Regions from separate parts of the Stenotrophomonas sp. PUT21 genome, predicted to be linked through region 2. Evidence: riboswitches for the same ligand, from Rfam matches in the RefSeq annotation. Region 2 holds a riboswitch; the other holds the start of a gene.

What was found. A riboswitch is a leader RNA that binds a small molecule or an ion and turns the genes downstream of it on or off. The one in region 2 is predicted to bind thiamine pyrophosphate.
Region 1: it holds a riboswitch for thiamine pyrophosphate, as region 2 does, so the genes downstream of both, ACTT2I_RS09565 (TonB-dependent receptor) here and thiC (phosphomethylpyrimidine synthase ThiC) in region 2, are expected to answer to the same signal.

The regions. Positions count from the first base shown of each region.
Region 1 is NZ_CP197645.1:2,074,022-2,079,951, reverse strand. Features, by position in the region: gene ACTT2I_RS09575 (hypothetical protein) at 1-1,265, shown strand, start outside; gene ACTT2I_RS09570 (phosphotransferase enzyme family protein) at 1,369-2,505, shown strand; TPP riboswitch at 2,545-2,640, shown strand; gene ACTT2I_RS09565 (TonB-dependent receptor) at 2,708-4,873, shown strand; gene pnuC (nicotinamide riboside transporter PnuC) at 4,870-5,466, shown strand; gene ACTT2I_RS09555 (TonB-dependent receptor domain-containing protein) at 5,515-5,930, opposite strand, start outside.
Region 2 is NZ_CP197645.1:3,172,812-3,178,741, forward strand. Features, by position in the region: gene thiC (phosphomethylpyrimidine synthase ThiC) at 1-1,222, opposite strand, end outside; TPP riboswitch at 1,363-1,464, opposite strand; gene ACTT2I_RS14455 (BCCT family transporter) at 1,754-3,322, shown strand; gene ggt (gamma-glutamyltransferase) at 3,603-5,321, opposite strand.

The DNA.
Region 1 (5,930 bases), 1.1 Mb from region 2:
CGCGCGATCCGGAGACGGGCAGTGAACTCGATGCCGATCTCCGCATTACCGGCCGGAAGATTCCGTTCCAGGCGCCGGCCGAGCTGCTGCCGCGCTTGTCCGGCAACGTCCAGGGCGCATGGCAGTTCCAGTCGCTGAACTGGATCAGCGATCTGTTCGTGAAAAAGCCTTGGTTCCATCTTGATGGGGGTGGCCTGCTTAAGGCAGACGTCATCATCGCCGACGGCGAACTCGCACCCGGTAGTACCGTGGACATCCCGCAGGTGGCGGCCGTGGCGGAGGTCGCAGGGGTTCGGATGCGTGGCGATGCCCACGCACAGGGCCGGATTGTCGAAGGAACACCCGCGCAGGCGGAACTGAAGGTGCAGATTCCCCGCTTCCAGGCCGCGCCGACCAACGCACCCAAGGCGGTGTTGTTCGATGGGCGGCAACTGGCGCTGAGCCTGCGTGGTGATGCGCGCCTGAAGCAGTTGAGTGACGGCATGCGCGCCCAGCTGCGCTTCACCGATGCGCGGGTGCCGGACCTGACCGCCTACAACCGCTACCTCGGCAACGACAACGTGCGCCTGCTTGGCGGTACCGGCCTGCTCAGTGGAGATGTCTCGCTGGATGCCTCCGGCCGGGTGGGCAAGGGCAGCGCCGATCTGCGTGGCAGCGGCGCCCGCTTGAGCGTGGCAGGCATTGCGATGCGCGGCGATGCGCAGCTGCAGGCGCGCCTGCAGCGTGCGGATTTCGACAGCCGCCAGTTCGATCTCGGCGGCACCACGGTGGAGCTGCGCAATATCCACGTCGGCGATGAAAGGAGTGACGGACGCTGGTGGGGCAAGGTGGCGATCCGCAGTGGTCACATCGATGCGGCGGCGCCATTCCAGGTGGATGGGCTGGCCGACCTGCGCCTGCGCGATGCCGGGCCGTTGCTTGGCGTGTTCGCGCAACGCAGCGAGTACCCGCGCTGGGTGCTCGGGATGCTCGACTCCGGCGAGGTACAGGCCAGTGGGCAGCTGCGCTGGCGCAGCGGCGAGCTGATCGTGGAGGACCTGCAGGCCGAGAACGAGCGGTTGTCCCTGCAGGCAAGGCTGGACTTGAGCCATGGCAAGCGCCGGGGCGATCTCTACCTGCGCTGGGGCGTGCTGGGCGCCGGCATCGAGCTGCAGGGCGAGCAGCGCAAGTGGCACCTCGCCGGTGCCCGTGACTGGTATGCGGAGCAGCCGCGGCTGCTGCCGGCCAAGTCTGCCGCTGCGAAGCAAGGCAACGGCACTCCCTGACGGGACGCATCTGTTCCCCTTGGCAGGGCGAGGCTTGGTATCCTCGCCGCGCCCACTGTCTGGTGACAGCGTGCCTTTTCGCCGTCATCGATCCCTTCATCCCATGAGCAACAGCACCCACCGCGTCCAAGGCCTCAACAACGATGAGGTGGCCGCCGACTGGCCCGCCATCAGCGACCGCGAGATCACCTGGCTCGGCGAGCGCTTCGCGCCGCTGGCCGGCGCCTGCCGGCTGCTGTGGCACAGCCCGCGGCCACTGTCCGCCGCGGCCATCGTTGAAAGTGGCGGAGAGCGGGTGTTCGTCAAACGCCACCACGGCAGTGTCCGGACGGCGGCCACCTTGGCCGAGGAACATCGCTTCATCCGGCACCTGGCCGATCACGGCGTGCCCGTGGTCGACGTGCTGGATGACCGCGATGGCGCCACGGCGGTCGAGCACGAGGGCTGGACCTACGAGCTGCACAGCGTGGGCCGTGGTCAGGATCTGTATCGCGACGCACCGTCCTGGACGCTGCTGACCGATAACGCGCAGGCGCGCGAAGCCGGGCGGATGCTGGCGACACTGCATCTGGCATCGGCGCGTTACGACGCCCCCCAGCGCAGCACCCATCTGCTGGTCGCGCGCGATGACCTGCTGCGTGCCGCCGATCCGGTCGCCGCCATCCAGGCCGATCTCGCGGATCGCCCGGGCTTGGCAGCCTATCTTGAACGGCAGGACTGGCAGGGCGATCTGCGGCGGGCGGTGCTGCCATGGCATGCCGGACTGGCCGTGCGCCTGCAGGCCGAACCGCGCCTGTGGGCGCACAACGACTGGCATGTCTCCAATCTGCTCTGGCGCCAGCAGGGCACTGCCACCGTGGTCGACACCGTGCTGGATCTCGGGCTGGCCTCACCGACCAGCGCCCTGTTCGATCTTGCGACCGCGATCGAACGCAACGCCATCGCCTGGCTGGCGCTGGAGCGCGGCGCGGAGGCGGTGCGCGCGGATATCGCGCTGGCGCTGCTGGCCGGCTACCGCGAGATCGTGCCGCTATCGGCCGAGCGCGTCCATCTGCTGGCCGATCTGCTGCCCATCGTGCAGCTCGATTTCGCGCTGTCGGAAGTGGAGTACTTCGAGGGTGTGACACGCTCGCCTGCCAATGCCGACGTGGCCTACCACACCTTCCTGCTGGGGCATGCTGACTGGTTCAGCACCGCGGCGGGGCAGGGCCTGCTGAAGGCGCTGCACGCGGCCGCCTGAGGGCAGGCTCGCAAATCCGTACGGTTTGTAGTGAAATAGTCACAGAAGCGGGGGTGCCTGGCGAAACTAGGCTGAGAGAGTCCCTTGGAACCTGATCCGGTTTGCACCGGCGTAGGGAGCTTTGAGCAGCAGGCATACCGCCGTGATGGGTCGGTGCGCGTGCGCGCCTTCGCTTCGTCTCCCCCAGCTGATGACGAATCGAATGAACCGCTGCTTCCGCCCTACGTTGTTGTCCGCCGCCCTGTGCGCCGCGCTGCCCCTTCATGCCAATGAACTCGCCGAGGCGCCCGAGCGCTCGCCGACGGAACTGGCCGCCGTGCGCGTGCAGGCGCATCAGCCGGCAGCTGCATCCACGCAGACCGGCAGCTTCGGTGCCGGTGACTGGAAGAGCACGCCGGCCTCGGTGAACGTGCTCGATCGCGATCTGCTGGACAGCCGCCAGGTGCGCACGCTGTCCGAGCTGGCCAGCAACGATGCCTCGCTGGGCGACAGCTACGCGCCGGTCGGCTACTACCAGAACATCGCGATCCGCGGCTTCCCGCTGGACACCGGCACCGGCTACCGCTTCAACGGGCTGGCCATCACCGGCGAACAGCGCCTGGCGCTGGAGAACATCCAGGCGGTGGAGATCCTCAAGGGCGAGGCCGGCCTCGCCGCTGGCGTCATGGCCCCGGGTGGGATCATCAACTACGTGGGCAAGCGCCCGGCCGAGGTCCGCAACGTCACCCTCGGCACGGATTCGGAAGGCTCGCGCTACACCGCGGTGGATCTCGGCCATTGGCTGTCGCCCCGTTTCGGGGTGCGCTTCAATGCGGCCTGGGAAGACAGCGATTCCTACATCGACCATGCCGATGGCCGCCGCAACTTCTACTCGCTGGCCACCGATTGGCTGATCGGCGAGCGTGGCAAGCTCGAAGTGGACGCCAACTACCAGACCAGCGCGCAGCGCTCGGCCTCGGGCTATCAGCTGCTGGGCGCCACCGGGCTGCCGCGCGGCGTGGACCGCAAGCACCTGCTCGGCTACCAGGCCTGGCAGCGGCCGGTCGGCATCGACAGCACCAACCTGACCGCGCTGCATACCTTCGATTTCAGTCCGAACTGGCAGTCGCGCGTGTCTGCCAGCTACAGCCGCTCGGTGATCGACGACAACGTCGCCTTCGCCTACGGCTGCTATTACGCTGCCGGCTGTGCGGACGGCAGCGTGCCGGGCAACTACTTCGCGCCGAACGGCGACTACGACATCTACGATTACCGCAGCCCGGACGATACGCGCCGCAACCTGGAATTCCGTGCCGAGCTGCGCGGCAGTTTCACCACTGGCAGCGTCGGCCACGCGCTGAGCGTGGGTGCGGACCGGTTCGAACGCACCGTGGACAAGCGCCGCAACGTCAACGAGTACGTGGGCACCGCCAACATCCATGATGCACAGGTGCCGCAGTTCGAGCCGTCGCCGCTGATGCCGGGCCCCTCCGCGCGGCGCCTGGACAGCGCGCAGACCGCGGTGTTCGCCCTGGACCGGATGAGCTTCGGCGATTGGCAGTGGCTGGCCGGCGGCCGCTTCGTGCGCCTGGACGAGCGCGCCTACGACAAGCGCGGCAACCCCGAGCGGCACAGCCGCCTGTCGCGGTTCCTGCCGCAGACCGCGCTGGTCTGGAAGGCGACCGATGAGGTCAATGCGTACGTCAGCTACGTGCGGGGCATCTCGCTCGGCCAGGAGGCGCCGTTCTGGACCTCCAATGACGGCGCGTTCCTGCCGTCCGTGCTGTCGCGCCAGACCGAAGTGGGCATCAAGTACGTGCCCAGCGATGCGCTGACGCTGGGTGCGGCGCTGTTCCGCACCGCGCAGCCGTTCCAGTACGCCAGGCCGGACGACAGCGACGCGGGCTACACCTTCGTCGAAGAAGGGCAGCAGACCCACACCGGGCTGGAACTCACCGCACAGGGGCAGCTGACCGCGCGCCTGTCGCTCACCGCCAGTGCGAGCGTCCTGCGGGCCCGCGCGCGCGATGCGGGCACGCCGGATTACGAGGGGCACCAGCTGATCAACGTGCCGAAGACGCGGGCGACCGTGCATGCGGAGTACCAGCTGCCGTTCGTGACCGGCCTGGGGCTGACCGGCGGCTGGCGCTATGCCTCCTCCAACGTGGCCACCGCCGACGGCCGCGTCAGCGCACCGGCCTACAGCGTGTTCGACGCCGGGCTGCGCTTCAAACACCGCGTGGGTGAGCATCCGGTGACCTGGAACCTCTCGGTGGACAACCTGTTCAACCGTTTCTACTGGCGTGACACCGGCAGCAGCTCGGGCGACTACTACCTGTTCCCGGGCGCGCCGCGCCAGGCCCGGCTGTCGGTCACGTTCGCGCTATGAACCCGGCCATCCTGGAATGGTCGGCCGCCATCGTCAGCATGCTCGGTGTGTGGCTGATGACGCGCCGGGTGACCCTTGCCTGGCCGGTCGGGCTGATCTCGGTGGCGCTTTATGCGCTGGTGTTCGTCGAGGCGCGCCTGTACTCGGACACGCTGCTGCAGATCGTGTTCGGTGGCTTCCTGGTCTACGGCTGGGTGCACTGGCGCGGCCAAGTCCAGGACGATGGCCGGGTCGCGATCATGCCGTTGGCGCGGGTCGCCCTGTGGCGTGATCTGGGCATCGGCGTGGTGTTCGGCCTCGCTCTTGGCGCCGCGATGCATGTCTACACCAACGCCGCGCTGCCGTGGCTGGATGCGATGCTGGCCGCGCTGAGCCTGGTCGCCCAGTGGTGGCAGGCGCGCCGGCATACGGCGGCATGGTGGCTGTGGATCCTGGTCGATGTCGTGTATGTGGGCATGTACCTGGTCAAATCCCTGCACGTGACCGCGGTGCTGTATCTGGTCTTCGTCGGGCTGGCGGTGATGGGGCTGCGCGCGTGGACGGCAGCGCGCAACGAGGCCGTGCTCCACAACGCAGCAGGGCGGCACGGATAAGTCCGCGCCGCCCTGCGTCACCTCAGGTCTGCATTCGACCCGGCGCGGTCAGAACCGCGCCGTGGCACCCACGAAGAACGTACGTGCGCCGCCGTCGTAGTTGTTGCCTTCTTCGATGGTGGAGACGTCGCCGAGATTCAGTACGCCGGCACGCACGGTCAGGTGTTCATTGACGTCGTAGCCGGTGACCAGATCCCAGGTCGTGTACGCCTTGGCGAACGTGGCGCTGGTGGAGGACACCAGCTGCTCGCCGATGTGCTGCGCGCTCAGGTTGAGCGACCAGGCGTCGGTCACCTGCCAGTCCAACGAGGTGTTGGCGGTGAGCTTGGGCACGACCAGCAGGCTGGCACCGGTGGTGCGGTTCTTCGATTCCAGCATGCGCGTGGCGTTGGTGGTCCAGGTCAGCCGCTCATGCAGCGGCACGGTGACGCTGGCTTCCACGCCGCGCGTACGGGCCTTTTCGA
Region 2 (5,930 bases):
CCAGTGTTTCCAGCTCGCCGAACTGCGCGGCATCGTTGGCATCGGCGATGCAGCCCGGGCGCAGGCCGTCGCCCAGTGAGAACGTCACGTCGTAGGCCTTCATGATCTCGCAGATGTCCTCGAAGTGCGTGTAGAGGAAGTTCTCCTTGTGGTGTGCCAGGCACCACTTGGCCATGATCGAGCCGCCGCGCGAGACGATGCCGGTCACGCGCTTGGCGGTCAGCGGCACGTAGCGCAGCAGCACGCCGGCGTGGATGGTGAAGTAATCCACGCCCTGCTCGGCCTGCTCGATCAGGGTGTCGCGGAAAATTTCCCAGTTCAGTTCCTCGGCGCGGCCATCGACCTTTTCCAGCGCCTGATAGATCGGCACGGTGCCGATCGCCACCGGCGAATTGCGCAGGATCCATTCGCGGGTTTCATGGATGTGCTTGCCCGTGGACAGGTCCATCACGGTGTCACCGCCCCAGCGTATCGCCCAGACCAGTTTCTCCACTTCCTCGGCAATCCCCGAGGAAACGGCGCTGTTGCCGATGTTGGCGTTGATCTTGGTGAGGAAGTTGCGACCGATGATCATCGGCTCGCTTTCCGGGTGGTTGATGTTGTTGGGCAACACGGCGCGGCCGCGGGCGATCTCGTCGCGGACGAACTCGGGGGTGATGATCCTGGGGATCGAAGCCCCGAAGGATTCCCCCGGATGCTGCTTGAGCAGCGTAGCGTCCCGGACCGCCTCGAGGCGCTGGTTCTCGCGGATCGCCACGAACTCCATTTCCGGGGTGATGATGCCGCGGCGCGCGTAGTGCATCTGGGTGACGTTGGCACCCGCCTTTGCCCGCCGTGGCTGCAACCGCGAGGGGAACCGCACGGCGTCCAGACGTGCGTCGGTCTCACGCGAGCGGCCGAAGGCGGAGCTCAGGCCATCCAGCACGTCGGTATCCCCACGCTCGGCCACCCAGGCAGCGCGCAGCGCGGGCAGACCGGCCGACAGGTCGATAGCGACAGCCGGATCGGTATAGGGGCCGGAGGTGTCGTACACCGTGACCGGCGCATTCTCTTCGCCGCCGAACAGGGTGGGCGTGCGGGTCAGCGTGATCTCGCGCATCGGCACCCGCAGGTCGCTGCGCGAACCCTGCACGTGGATCTTGTGCGAGCCGGGAATCGGCCGGGTGACGGAGTCGGAGAGGTGTTGGGCCTGTTGCTGCAGGGCGGAGAGCTGGGCGTTCATCGAGGCATCGTCCTAGGTTCAATCCCCGCACAGGAATGTGCGGTTCTATGCGAGGGAGTCGCATGGGAGGGACGAAACGGCGGCGCTCGACGGACGGATCGCGGGCGGTCTCCGGGCGCGGTGGCCCTACGGCGCGATGCATCTGCAGATGCGAAGCTTCCCTACGCCGGTATCAACCGGATCAGGTTCGAAGGGACTGTCTCAACCTTGGCCACTGGGCCGCGGTACCCCCGCTTCGGGGCGAATTAGAGCACAAAGCGACGACCGTCGGCGCGCTGGCGGCAGACGGGCTGACGTGTTTGGCCTTGGGTGTGAACAAAGCGCCGACACCCGATGCACTACCATGCTGCAGCGCGGTATGCGGTGCGATCAGGGAGTGACGTCCCGATCGCGCGTACGCCACGCTCTGCTCGACGCCATTGACGTCCGTACTGACCGGCCTCGACCGGCTTGATCCGCCCCAGTCGTTGCCGCTGTGCCGCTGGAGATTGCAAGCCTCGGCTCGCCCCTACTGATCGGAGACACGCCTGCATGGTGTTCCGCATTTCCATTGCATTGGTCGCACTGCTGGTGCTGATCGCCGGCCTCGCGCCGGGCCCCTTCAACGAGGTCGTCCAGAGCGGCCTGTCCACCATCATCCGCAGTACCGGCTGGCTGTACCTGCTGGTGGTGTTCATCACCCTGTCCTTCCTGATGTACCTGGCCTTCGGCCGCTTCGGTTCGCTGCGCATCGGCGGCGAAGATGCCGAACCCGACTTCTCCAACGCCAGCTGGATGTCGATGCTGTTCGCCGCCGGCATGGGCATCGGCCTGGTGTTCTGGGGCGCGGCCGAGCCGATCTCGCACTTCGTGAAGCCTCCCGAGGGACTGGCGCCGCAGAGCATGGAGGCGGCGCGCGCCTCGATGCGCTATGCCTTCTTCCATTGGGGTCTGCACCCGTGGGCGATCTATGCCCTGATCGGCCTGGCAATGGCGTGGTTCCAGTTCAACCGCAACGGCCGTGGGCTGATCAGCGATCTGCTGCAGCCGATCATCGGCGCGCATCATCGCGGCTGGATGGGCACCGTGGTCAACGTCGCAGCCGTGGTCGCCACGGCGATCGGCGTGGCAACGACGCTGGGTTTCGGCACGATCCAGATCGCGGCCGGCCTTGAGCGCGTGTTCGGCATCCAGGCCACTGTGCCGGTGCAGCTGACCATCATCGCGGTAGCGTTCGTGCTGTACATGGCCTCCACCACCAGCGGCGTGCACCGCGGCATCAAGTGGTTGTCCAACTTCAATCTCGGCCTGGCGGCGCTGCTGCTGGCGCTGATCCTGGTACTGGGGCCGACCGGCTTCATCTTCGATACCTTCACCACGACGATCGGCTCGTATCTCAATTCGCTGGTCACCATGAGCCTGCGCATGTCGCCGTTCTCGGGCAGCACGTGGGTGGCGGACTGGACGATCTTCTACTGGGCCTGGTGGATCGCGTGGGCCCCCTTCGTTGGCTCGTTCATCGCACGCGTATCGCGCGGGCGCAGCATCCGTGAGTTCGTGCTGGGCGTGGTGATCGCGCCGAGCGTGCTCGGCTTCCTGTGGTTCTCGGTGTTCGGCGGGACGGCCCTGTGGTCGCAGATCTTCGGTCACGTGGATCTGGCGCAGGCACTGGGCAATGGCTACGAGACGGTGTTGTTCACGATGTTCGACAGCCTGCCGATGCCGACGGTGCTATCGGTGATCGCGCTGGTGCTGTTGATGATCTTCTTCGTGACCTCCGCCGATTCGGCGGTACTGGTGCTGGCGACGATGTCGACCGAGGAAGCCGGTGATCCGCCGTTGGCGCGCCGGATGGTGTGGGGTGTGGCGATTGCGCTGATCGCAGGCGTGCTGTTGTTGGCCGGTGGCCTCAATGCGCTGCAGGGGATGATCACGATCGCGGCATTGCCGTTCGCGTTGTTGATGCTGGCGGTGATGTGGTCGTTGTACCGGGTGCTGGACATGGAGCACGCGCTGCAGCGGCGCCGTGCGCAGCGTGCGCGGCGGTTGATGGACGAGTGGATCGAGCGGGAGATCGCGGCGCAGGAAGAGACGCGCGATGAGGCGGCTCGAGCGCCTTAGGTGGTCGGGTTGGTCGCTTAGAGCGGCACGCTTCCCGGGCTATCGGTGGGCGGGCCGGGACGGGTGGGTTGGCGGGACCATGAGCCGCATGGATGCGGCGACATGAGCCTCCATGGACGGATTCACGGCGTGTCCCGCGAACCCACCCAGGCCGGCCCACTACCCGCAGCCCCAAAGCCTCCTGCTTTACGCCCTGCTTTACGCACTGCTTTGCGCCCTGCTTTACGCACTGCCCTGCGCTTCTGCCGACCAACGGTCGGCACTACGGAGCACGAGAGAATCAGTACCCCGCCGCCTGCCCATCCTTGCGGCTTTCCGACGCCCCGTAGTACACCCCGGTCTCCGGATCACGCAGGATCGCCTGATACCCACCGTACGGGCCATCCGCAAACACAACACGGTGGCCCTTGCGCATCAGCGCACGCACCGTCTCGTAGGGGAAGCCCGTTTCCAGATTCACCTCGCCGCCATCGCGCATCACCGTCGCCTGCCCGGTCGGCTCGGTCGAGCCCTCATGCTGGATGCGTGGCGCATCGCCGGCTTCCTGCAGATTCATCCCGAAGTCGACCATGTTCATCACGATCTGCGCATGGCCCTGCGGCTGCATCGCACCGCCCATCACCCCGAAGCTCATCCACGGCTTGCCGTCCTTGGTGACGAAACCCGGAATGATGGTCTGGAACGGACGCTTGCCCGGCGCATAACCGTTCGGGTGATCCTTGCGCAGCACGAACATTTCGCCACGGTCCTGCAGAATGAAGCCCAGGCCCGGAGGCGCCATGCCGCTGCCCATGCCGCGGTAATTGGACTGGATCAGCGAGACCATCATGCCGTCGGCATCGGCCACGGTCATGTAGATCGTGTCGCCTTCCTGCAACTGCCTGGGCGTACCCGGCTGTACTTCACTCAACGCCTTGTCCATCGAAATCAGCGTGCGGCGTTCGGCGGCGTAGCCCTTGGAAATCAGTCTGTCGACCGGGGCCGGATGGAACGCCGGGTCGGTGTAGAAGCGCGCGCGGTCGGCGAAGGCCAGCTTCTTGGCCTCCACGAACAGGTGCACGTGTTCGGGCGAGCCGAAGGGGATTTTGGAGAAGTCGTAGCCTTCCAGCACGTTGAGGATCTGCAGCGCGGCGATGCCCTGGCTGTTCGGCGGCAGTTCCCATACGTCATAGCCACGGTAGTTGCTGCTGACCGGCTCGACCCACTCGCCGTGATGGCTGGCCATGTCGTCATAGCTCAGGTAGCCGCCGTTGGCCTTGAAATACGTGCCGATGGTGCGGGCGATATCGCCCTTGTAGAAGGCATCGCGACCGCCCTGGGCGATCTGCTCCAGGGTGTGCGCCAGGTTCGGGTTCTTCCACATCTCGCCCTTGCGCGGGGCATGGCCGTCGATGGTGAACTGCTCGGTGAAGCCGGGGTACTTGGACAGCCGCGGCACCGAGCGGTCCCAGTAGTAGGCGATGACCTCGGCGACCGGGTGGCCTTCGCGGGCGTAGCGGATCGCCGGGGCGAGGTTGTCGGCCATCGGCTTGCGGCCGAAGCGCTCGTGCAGGGCGAACCAGCCGTCCACCGCACCGGGCACCGAGACCGGCAGCGGGCCCGTGGCGGGGATCTCCTTCAGGCCGCGGCGCTGGAACTCGGCCAGGGTCAGCGACTTCGGCGAGCGCCCCGAGCCGTTGTAGCCATACAGCTTCTGCGTCCTGGGGTCCCACACGATCGCGAACAGATCACCGCCGACACCGTTGCCGGTCGGCTCCATCAGGCCGAGGGCGGCGTTGGCGGCGATCGCGGCATCGACGGCTGAGCCGCCGGCCTTCATCACGTCCAGGGCGATCTGAGTGGCCAGGGGCTGGGAGGTGGCGGCCATCGCGTGCGGGGCGATCACCTCCGAGCGGGTGGCAAAGGTATGGCCGGTGATCCGGTCGGCGGCGATCGCAGCGGCGGGCAGCGAACACAGGATGGCGGCGGCGAGCAGGCGGCGGGCAAGGCGAGAGGACACGGGGCGGTTCCTGATGGGTGGTAGCCACCCGATGGTGGCGGCAGCGGCCGCCGGATGACATCCCACAATGGTCATGCACCCGGCTCGAAACCGCCCCGGATCCGCGCAATCTGCTGCCGCAAAATACTGAATTCCGGTTCACCGGATCGCTTTCAGCCGCAACCATCCTTGTGTGGCGGGGCCTTGCGGTGGATGCAGGCGAAACCGATGCAAATTGTGTTTGCAGGGTTGACACCGCCAAAACCCGTGTGGTTTTCTCGATCTCATGTTGCAGCGCACAGCCACCCGCGAATCCATCGAGCACGCCGACCACGGCGCGGCCTCGATCCATTCGCTTCTCGTCCTCGTACTTATTACCCAACCAACAGGTGCGGGACGGACCGGCGTGTAAGCAAGACTGCCAGGTATCCATCAAAACCCGCACCCGACCAGGTGCGGGTTTTTTCGTTTCAGAACCCTTCGATTTCCATCCTCCCCCTCCGAGTTGCCTTCCACCATGACCCGCCAGCCCACCTCGAGCCAGCCGACGCCCACCGCCCCCACGGCGGGTGCGTTCGCGTGTGGTCGCGGCCAGGCCGGCGCCCCCTCTTCCCCTGATGGGCCGACGCG